Regions from separate parts of the Streptomyces sp. SID8374 genome, predicted to be linked through region 2. Evidence: riboswitches for the same ligand, from Rfam matches in the RefSeq annotation. Region 2 holds a riboswitch; the other holds the start of a gene.
The links. A riboswitch is a leader RNA that binds a small molecule or an ion and turns the genes downstream of it on or off. The one in region 2 is predicted to bind S-adenosylmethionine.
Positions count from the first base shown of each region.

Region 1 (4,425 bases), 2.7 Mb from region 2:
CCGATCTTCTCGTACGGGTCCTCGAGCTCGATCTCCTTGGCGATGGAAACACCATCGTTGGTGATCGTGGGCGCGCCCCACTTCTTCTCGAGGACGACGTTACGGCCCTTGGGGCCGAGGGTGACCTTGACGGCGTCGGCGAGCTGGTTCATCCCGCGCTCGAGACCGCGCCGTGCCTCCTCGTCGAACGCGATGATCTTGGCCATGTGAAGTGGTCCTCCCGGACAGGGGTGGATTCTCCGGACCGAGAGGCGCCCGCGACGGACGGCCTGCCTGCGTGGTGGTTCCTTGCCCCACCGCGCCTGCGGGCCTCACCGGCCCGGTCCAAGTTTCTGTCACTCTCACCTGGAGAGTGCTAATGCCAATGATTAGCACTCGACCCCCGAGAGTGCAAGCGACTCAGGCCAAGGCCCGCCATGACCCGGGCCGGGTCCGGCCATCCGGTCCCGGGACGCGCGTAGGGCCCGATCCCCTGATCCGGGGTCGGGCCCTACGTGCGTGAGTAGTGACGTCGGACGGCCGCGCCGGGCGTCAGCCGACGGCGAGCTTGACCATGTCGGCCTGGGGCCCCTTCTGGCCCTGCGAGATCTCGAATTCAACTCGCTGACCCTCTTCGAGGGTGCGGTACCCGTCCATCTGGATCGCGCTGTAGTGGACGAAAACATCCGCACCACCGTCGACCGCGATGAAGCCGTACCCCTTCTCCGCGTTGAACCACTTGACGGTGCCCTGAGCCATGCCTAACTCCCCTATAACTGGCCCTTGCACGGGACCGCACTTCGCGGCCCCGGGTCGGAACTCACCCTCCGACAGGAGAGGGTGCGCGGCGCCGCAGCGCGTCGACCGCGGCCGAATGTATCCGCCCAACTGCCCTCTGCAACAGGTCAATCGGACGAGAATTCTGGGCACGGGCGAACGCCCGAATATGCGGGATTGCTGAAATTTACGGGCAAGTCGGGCCAGGCAAAGGCCACTTATGCCTCAAGGGGTTCACGTACTTTGGCTGCTTCTTATCGGGGCCGGGCGCATTCTCATATGCGGGCGGCACGCGCAGCGAAGGGGGCTTCCCCAACTCTACCGCGCTCAACCATGCAGAATTGCCCCCTCCGCTTTGTGCAGCGGAGGGGGCAACTGTTGTTCAGCTGAAGGTCGTCGGATCAGCAGCCGCCGGCCACGGCCGGGATGATCGAGATGCCGGCGCCGTCGGGCGTGGCGGCGTCGAGGCCGCCCTCGAAGCGCACGTCGTCGTCGTTGACGTACACGTTGACGAAGCGGCGCAGCTTGCCCTGGTCGTCCAGGACGCGGGCGGCGATGCCCGGGTGGTCCTTCTCCAGGGAGTCGATGACCTCGGAGAGCTTCGCGCCCTCCGCCGTGACCTCGGCCTGGCCGCCCGTGTACGTGCGGAGGATGGTGGGGATGCGGACCTTGACGCTCATGGTGGGTGCCCTTCTTGCTTCGGTCTCGGTGCGGTGGGTCGTCAGGCGGAGGCGAGGCCCGCGGCGCGGAAGGCGTCCAGGCTCGGCTTGATGGTGGCCGTCGCCTGCGAGGTCGCGGAGACCGCGTCGAGGGTCTTGAGGCCGTCACCGGTGTTCAGGACGACGGTGGTGAGCGCCGGGTCGATCACGCCCGCCTCGATGAGCTTCTTGGTCACGCCGAGCGTCACGCCGCCCGCCGTCTCGCCGAAGATGCCCTCGGTGCGCGCCAGCAGCTTGATCGCGTCGACGACCTGCTCGTCGTTCACGTCCTCCACGGCGCCGCCGGTGCGGCGGGCGATGTCCAGGACGTACGGGCCGTCCGCCGGGTTGCCGATGGCCAGGGACTTGGCGATGGTGTTCGGCTTCTGGGGCCGTACGACGTCGTGCCCGGCCTTGAAGGCGGCGGAGACCGGCGAGCAGCCCTCGGCCTGGGCGCCGAAGATCTTGTACGGCCTGTCCTCGACCAGGCCGAGCTTGATCAGCTCCTGGAACCCCTTGTCGATCTTCGTCAGCTGGGAGCCGGACGCGATCGGGATGACGATCTGGTCGGGCAGCTTCCAGCCGAGCTGCTCGCAGATCTCGTACGCCAGGGTCTTGGAGCCCTCGCCGTAGTACGGGCGCAGGTTGACGTTGACGAAGCCCCAGCCCTCGCCGAGCGGGTCGCCGATGAGCTCGGAGCAGAAGCGGTTGACGTCGTCGTAGTTGCCCTCGATGCCGACCAGCTCACCGCCGTACACCGCGGCCATGACGACCTTGCCCTGCTCCAGGTCGTGCGGGATGAAGACGCAGGAGCGCAGTCCGGCGCGGGCGGCGGCGGCACCGACGGCACCGGCCAGGTTGCCCGTGGAGGAGCAGGACAGGGTGGTGAAGCCGAAGGCGCGGGCGGCCTCGACGGCGATCGCGACGACACGGTCCTTGAAGGAGTGCGTCGGGTTGCCGGAGTCGTCCTTGACGTACAGGCCGCCGGTGACGCCCAGCTCACGGGCGAGGTTGTCGGCCTTGACCAGCTTGGTGAAACCGGGGTTGATATTGGGCTTCTCCGCGACATCGGCGGGCACCGGCAGCAGCGGGGCGTAGCGCCAGATGTTGTTCGGACCGGCCTCGATGCGCTTCTTCAGCTCCTCGGCGGAACCGGTCGGCAGGTCGTACGCCACTTCCAGTGGTCCGAAACAGGACGCACAGGCGAAAAGGGGGCCGAGCTCGAAACGCTCGCCGCACTCGCGGCAGGAAAGCGCCGCGGCGGGACCGAGGTCCACGGGGGCGGTGGTGGCATTACCTGCAATGGTCTGAACAGCCATGATGGCGGAGGCCCTTTCTCCTCATCTTCCTTGCGGCGCATTTCGCCACAAGACGGAATTGGCACCTTCCCCACCGTGACCTCGCGGCCGGTAGGAGGGTTGCCGGGACTTCAACGGGCCGTTCCCTCAGTCCCTCTGGATGAGCTCTGTGGCACTGGATCTTCGATCCAGGCGTTTGTGTGCGGACGGACCCCGACATGCGACGGTCATCCGCGTTGTTCAAGACTGTAACCGAAGGACCGGACTGTTGAGATAGTCGTCCGAACGGCGAGATGGATCACATACCGCTCACACGCAAGGAGTTCCGACCGTGCTCGAAGAGGTGGAACGCTGGCTGACCAGGCGTTCCTGGTCGTCCGCCGACCGCCCGCTGAACCGGCTCACCGACGCCCGGGCCGCCGACCCTCACCGTACGTCGGTGAGTGTGGTGCTGCCCGCGCTGAACGAGGAGGCCACGGTCGGCGCCATCGTGGCGACGATCCGGCGGGAGCTGATGGAGAAGGTCCGGCTGGTCGACGAGCTGGTGGTGATCGACTCCGGTTCCACCGACGCCACCGCCGCCGTGGCGCGCGCGGCGGGCGCCCGGGTGGTGCACCGGGACGCGATCCTGCCCCGGATCCCGGCCCTGCCCGGCAAGGGCGAGGTGCTGTGGCGGTCGCTCCTGGTCACCAGCGGCGAGATCGTCTGCTTCGTCGACGCCGACCTCAAGGACTTCTCGGCGGACTTCGTCTCGGGGACGGTGGGCCCGCTGCTCACGGACCCCGCGGTCCAGTTCGTCAAGGCGATGTACGACCGTCCGCTCGGCGACAGCGCAGGTCAGGGCGGCCGCGTCACCGAATTGGTGGCACGCCCGCTGCTCAATCTGCACTGGCCGCAGCTGGCCGGCTTCGTACAGCCGCTGGGCGGCGAGTACGCGGTGCGGCGGTCCTTGCTGGAGCGGCTGCCGTTCCCGGTCGGTTACGGGGTGGAGCTGGGGCTCCTCGTCGACGCCCTGCACACCGTGGATCTGGACGCGCTGGGCCAGGTCGACGTGGGGGTGCGGCGCCACCGCCACCAGGACGGGCAGGCGCTGGGCCGGATGGCCGCGGCGATCTACCGCACGGCGCAGCTGCGGCTCTCCCGGGGCCATCTGGTGCGGCCCGCGCTGACGCAGTTCGAGCGGGGCGAGGAGGGGTTCGTGCCGCGCACCCATGCGGTGGACACGGAGGAGCGGCCGCCGATGCGGGAGATCGAGGAGTACGCGGAGCGGTGGGCGGCGTGAGGCGCGGGGCTCCGGCGGCTCTGAGGTGTGCGCGGGCGCGGTGGGCGGCGTGAGGCGCGGGCGGTAGGAGGCGTGGGGCGCGTGAGGCTTGAGCGGCCGGGGGCCCTGAGGCGTTTGGCGGCTTCCCTTACGGGCTAGGTTCCGCTACATGGTCTCCGAGCACGCACCCTCCTCCACCGCCCAGGTTCTCGTCGCGTCCAACCGCGGCCCCATCACGTACACGCTCGGCGAGGACGGGACTCTCGACGCCAAGCGCGGCGGGGGCGGTCTCGTCTCCGGGCTGAGCGCCGTCGACGACAAGCTCTGGGTCTGCGCGGCCCTCGGCGACGGCGACCGCGAGGCGGTACGGCGCGGGGTCGGTGAGCCGGGCGTACGGATGCTGGACATCGAC
Region 1 covers NZ_WWGH01000001.1:4,329,713-4,334,137, reverse strand. The annotation lists gene groL (chaperonin GroEL) at 1-206, opposite strand, end outside; gene GTY67_RS19205 (cold-shock protein) at 532-738, opposite strand; gene GTY67_RS19200 (MoaD/ThiS family protein) at 1,158-1,436, opposite strand; gene thrC (threonine synthase) at 1,478-2,773, opposite strand; SAM riboswitch class I at 2,792-2,919, opposite strand; gene GTY67_RS19190 (glucosyl-3-phosphoglycerate synthase) at 3,084-4,034, shown strand; gene GTY67_RS19185 (trehalose-6-phosphate synthase) at 4,183-4,425, shown strand, end outside.
Region 1: it holds a riboswitch for S-adenosylmethionine, as region 2 does, so the genes downstream of both, thrC (threonine synthase) here and GTY67_RS07295 (aminotransferase class V-fold PLP-dependent enzyme) in region 2, are expected to answer to the same signal.

Region 2 (4,425 bases):
CTGCCGGTCTACATGGCGAAGGCCGGAGGCTTCTTCTTCCTGGTCTTCGGCATCATCGCCATCATCTCGGCGATCGCCACGATCAACCCGATCTGGGCGCTCGGCCCGTACCGCCCGGACCAGGTGTCCACCGGCGCCCAGCCCGACTGGTACATGGGCTTCGCCGAGGGTCTGGTCCGTGTCATGCCGGGCTGGGAGATCGTCTTCTGGGGCCACACGCTCAACCTGGGCGTGTTCATCCCGCTGGTCCTCTTCGGGCTGGTGCTCTCGCTGCCCGCGGTGTACCCGTTCATCGAGTCCTGGATCACCGGGGACAAGCGCGAGCACCACATCCTGGACCGCCCGCGCAACGCCCCGACCCGTACGGCGCTCGGCGTCGCCTGGATCACGGCGTACTTCATCGGCCTCGTCGGCGGTGGCAACGACCTGTGGGCCACGCACTTCCATCTGTCGCTGAACGCCATCTCGTGGTTCGTCCGGATCTTCTTCTTCGCCGGACCGGTCATCGCGTTCATCGTCACGAAGCGGATCTGCCTGGGCCTCCAGCGCCGCGACCGGGACAAGGTGCTGCACGGTCGCGAGACCGGCATCATCAAGCGCCTGCCGCACGGTGAGTTCGTCGAGATCCACGAGCCGCTCTCCCCGGGGCAGCTGCACACGCTCACCGCGCACGAGCAGTACAAGCCGGTCGAACTCGGCCCCGAGGTCGACGAGAACGGCGTCAAGCGCAAGATCTCCCCGGTCCAGAAGCTGCGCGCCAAGCTCAGCAAGGGCTACTACGGCGAGAACAACCAGATCGCCAAGCCCACCGCGGAGGAGTACAAGGAGATCACCGAGGGCCACGGCCACCACTGATCACCTGACCTGATCGCCACAGCGGGAGCCCCGTCCATTCGATGGACGGGGCTCTTCGCGGTCCCGGTGGCTGGATAGGGTGGAGCCGGACTCTTTACCGGCTGTGGACCCCCTGGAGCGGACCATGAACGTTGTGACCCCGAGCGGCGGCGACAGCGTGGCGGACCGTTCCTGGCCCGGCCTGCTGAACCCCCTGCTGCGCGGCGAGAACCTCTCATCGGAGGAGACCGCCTGGGCGATGGACCGCATCATGAGCGGCGAGGCGACCGACGCGCAGATCGCCGGCTTCGCGGTCGCGCTGCGGGCCAAGGGCGAGACCGTCGAGGAGGTCACCGGCCTGGTGCGCGCGATGTACGCGCACGCCAACACCATCCACGTACCCGGCCGCACCGTCGACATCGTCGGCACCGGCGGCGACCTCGCCAAGACGGTCAACATCTCGACCATGTCCGCGATCGTCATCGCCGGGACCGGCGCCAAGGTCGTCAAGCACGGAAACCGGGCCGCCTCATCGGCGAGCGGCTCCTCCGACGTACTGGAGAAGCTCGGCGTCAACCTGGAGCTGACCCCGCAACGGGTGGTCGAGGTCGCCGAGGCCGCGGGCATCACCTTCTGCTTCGCCGTCAAGTTCCACCCCGCCCTGCGGTACGCCGCCAAGGCCCGCCGGGAGCTGGGCGCGCAGACCACGTTCAACATCCTGGGCCCCCTCACCAACCCGGCCCAGGTGCGCTCCCAGGCCATCGGGGTGGCTGACGCCCGGATGGCGCCCATCGTCGCGGGCGTCCTCGCGGAGCGGGGCAACTCGGCGCTCGTCTTCCGCGGCGACGACGGCCTCGACGAGCTGACCACCACCGCCACCTCGCGGGTCTGGGTGGTCCGGGACGGCACGGTCCGCGAGGAGCCCTTCGACCCGCGCGACGTCGGCCTCCCGCTGGTCCCCGTCGAGGCGCTGCGCGGCGCCGACGCCTCGTACAACGCCGATGTGGCCCGCCGCCTGCTGGACGGCGAGGGCGGCGCGGTACGGGAGGCGGTGCTGCTCAACTCGGCGGCGGCGCTGGTCGCCCTCGACCCGGGCCCCGGCACGCTGACCGAGCAGATCGCGGCGAAGATCGCGGTGGCGGCCGAGGCCATCGACTCCGGGGCCGCCAAGCGCGCGCTGGAGCGGTGGGTCGCGGCCAGCAACGCCTGACGGTAGCCACGGTGTGACGTAGGGCGCAGTCCGGATGCCGGACTGCGCCCTTGCGCGTGCGCATACATATGGCAAGATGCTGCGCAGGTCATGAGTGACAGCGACTACGGCCCCGGCCCGCTGTCCGGCAACCCTCCGTCCGTGGCGGGGTGCCCCGGGTGAAGACCAGGCCGTAGGCAGCGAGGTCTGCGGCAAGCGCGGGCCCCTCGGCGTCCAGTGGACGTCAGCCCCCGGGGTCCTGGTCCCTAGGGAGCCTCTTGTGAGCAAGCGAATGCGTTAGGGCTCGTCCCAGGGCTTCTCATGTCCTGGGCTGAACGCCCTCCTTCAGCGCACCTTCTTCTCCTTCCTTCTCCGCGCCGTCGCGTATCCGCAGGCGCGTTGATTTCGCCTGCCTTTTACGGGAGTTCGCCATGTCTGTCTCCACCGCTGCCATCGACCCGTCGGTTTGTGCCCCGCTGCCCGTTTTGGGGCAGGATGTCACTGTTCCGCTCGTCACCGGCGGTGAAGTCACCTACGCCGCACTCGACTACGCCGCCAGCGCCCCGGCCCTCCAGCGGGTCTGGGACGACGTCGCCGCGTACGCCCCGTACTACGGCAGCGTCCACCGCGGTGCCGGATACCTCTCGCAGCTCTCCACCGACCTCTTCGAGAACAGCCGCCGCACGGTCGCGGAGTTCCTCGGCTGCCGCGCCGAGGACCAGGTCGTCTTCACCCGCTCCACCACCGACTCCCTCAACCTGCTGGCCGCCGCGATCCCCGCGAACTGCCAGGTGTTCGTGTACGAGACCGAGCACCACGCCTCGCTGCTGCCCTGGCGCGACGCCCAGGTCACCTACCTCAACGCGCCCCGCACGCCGGGCCAGGCGGTGGAGACCCTGGAGCGGGCCCTCGCCGACCGCGACCCCTACGGCCCCGCCCTCGTCTGCGTCACCGGCGCCTCCAACGTGACCGGTGAGCTGTGGCCGGTGAAGGAGCTGGCCGCCGCCGCCCACGCGCACGGCGCCCGGATCGTCCTCGACGCCGCCCAGCTCGCCCCGCACCACCCCGTCGACATCGCCGAACTGGACGTCGACTGGGTCGCGTTCTCCGGCCACAAGCTGTACGCGCCCTTCGGCTCCGGGGTCCTCGCCGGCCGCGCCGACTGGCTCCAGGCGGCCGAGCCGTACCTCGCCGGCGGCGGAGCCTCCCGCAAGGTCGCCCGGCGCGCCGACGGCGGCGTGGACGTCGACTGGCACACCACCGCCGCCCGCCACGAGGCCGGTTCGCCCAACGTCATCGGGGTCTACTCCATCGCCTCCGCCTGCAAGGCCCTCACCGAGGCGGGCTTCGACAACCTGGTCGCCCGGGAACAGGAGCTGGTGAGCCGGGTACGCGAAGGGCTCGCCGAGGTCCCCGAGGTCCAGGTGCTGTCGCTCTTCGGCGACGACGCGCCCCGGGTCGGCGTCATCTCCTTCGTGGTGCGCGGCTGGAACAGCTCGCACTTCGCCGCCGCGCTCTCCGCCGAATACGGCATCGGCGTCCGCGACGGCCTCTTCTGCGCCCATCCGCTGGTCCGCACCCTCCTCGGCAGCGACCCGCAGGACCCGGGCGAGTGCGGCGCCCCCGAGGCCGAGCCGGGCGAGCGCTCGCTCAACGCCATCCGCGTCAGCTTCGGGGCCGGTACGCCGGACGAGCACATCGACCGGTTCCTGCGCGCGGTCACCGAGCTGGTCCGCGAGGGCGCCCAGTGGAAGTACCGCACCGAGGACGGCCGTTGCGTCCCGGACCGGGGCGAGGCCGCACAGATCTGAGGCTGGCAAACACTTCGGCCGGGGACAGGCAGCGCGCCTGTCCCCGGCCGAAAAGCTACGTCCTACGCGTCCAGGCCGATGGCGAACGCCGCTTCCAGGTCGTGCTGGGAGTACGTACGGAACGCCACATGCGTGTCGGTGCCCTCGACGCCCGGGATCTTGCTGATCCGGCCGGGGATGACATCGGCGAGGTCGTCGTGGCGGGCGACCCGGACCATGGCGATCAGGTCGTAGGTGCCGGTGACGGAGAAGACCTCGCTGACGCTGTCCAGCGCGGCGATGGCCTCGGCGATCTCCGGAATCCGGTCCACGCTGGTCTTGATGAGCACGATCGCGGTGATCACGGCTGGCTGTCTCCCTCGGTGGCCGTGGCTGGAACCTTCACTCTAGTCCTTCGCCCGTAGCGTCCCCAGGCGTAGAGGAACCCGGCCGCGAACCCCGCCACATGCGCCAGATACGCCACCCCCGGCCCCGCGTCCGCCGCCTGGGCCGCCGCCCACTGGAGCCCGAACCAGAAGACCAGCACGATCCAGGCGGGGAACCGCAGCGGCAGGAAGAAGAGGAACGGGAACAGGCTGGTCACCCGGGCCT
Region 2 covers NZ_WWGH01000001.1:1,620,482-1,624,906, reverse strand. The annotation lists gene GTY67_RS07305 (cytochrome bc complex cytochrome b subunit) at 1-855, shown strand, start outside; gene trpD (anthranilate phosphoribosyltransferase) at 980-2,044, shown strand; SAM riboswitch class IV at 2,131-2,248, shown strand; gene GTY67_RS07295 (aminotransferase class V-fold PLP-dependent enzyme) at 2,455-3,834, shown strand; gene GTY67_RS07290 (Lrp/AsnC ligand binding domain-containing protein) at 3,897-4,178, opposite strand; gene GTY67_RS07285 (rhomboid family intramembrane serine protease) at 4,175-4,425, opposite strand, start outside.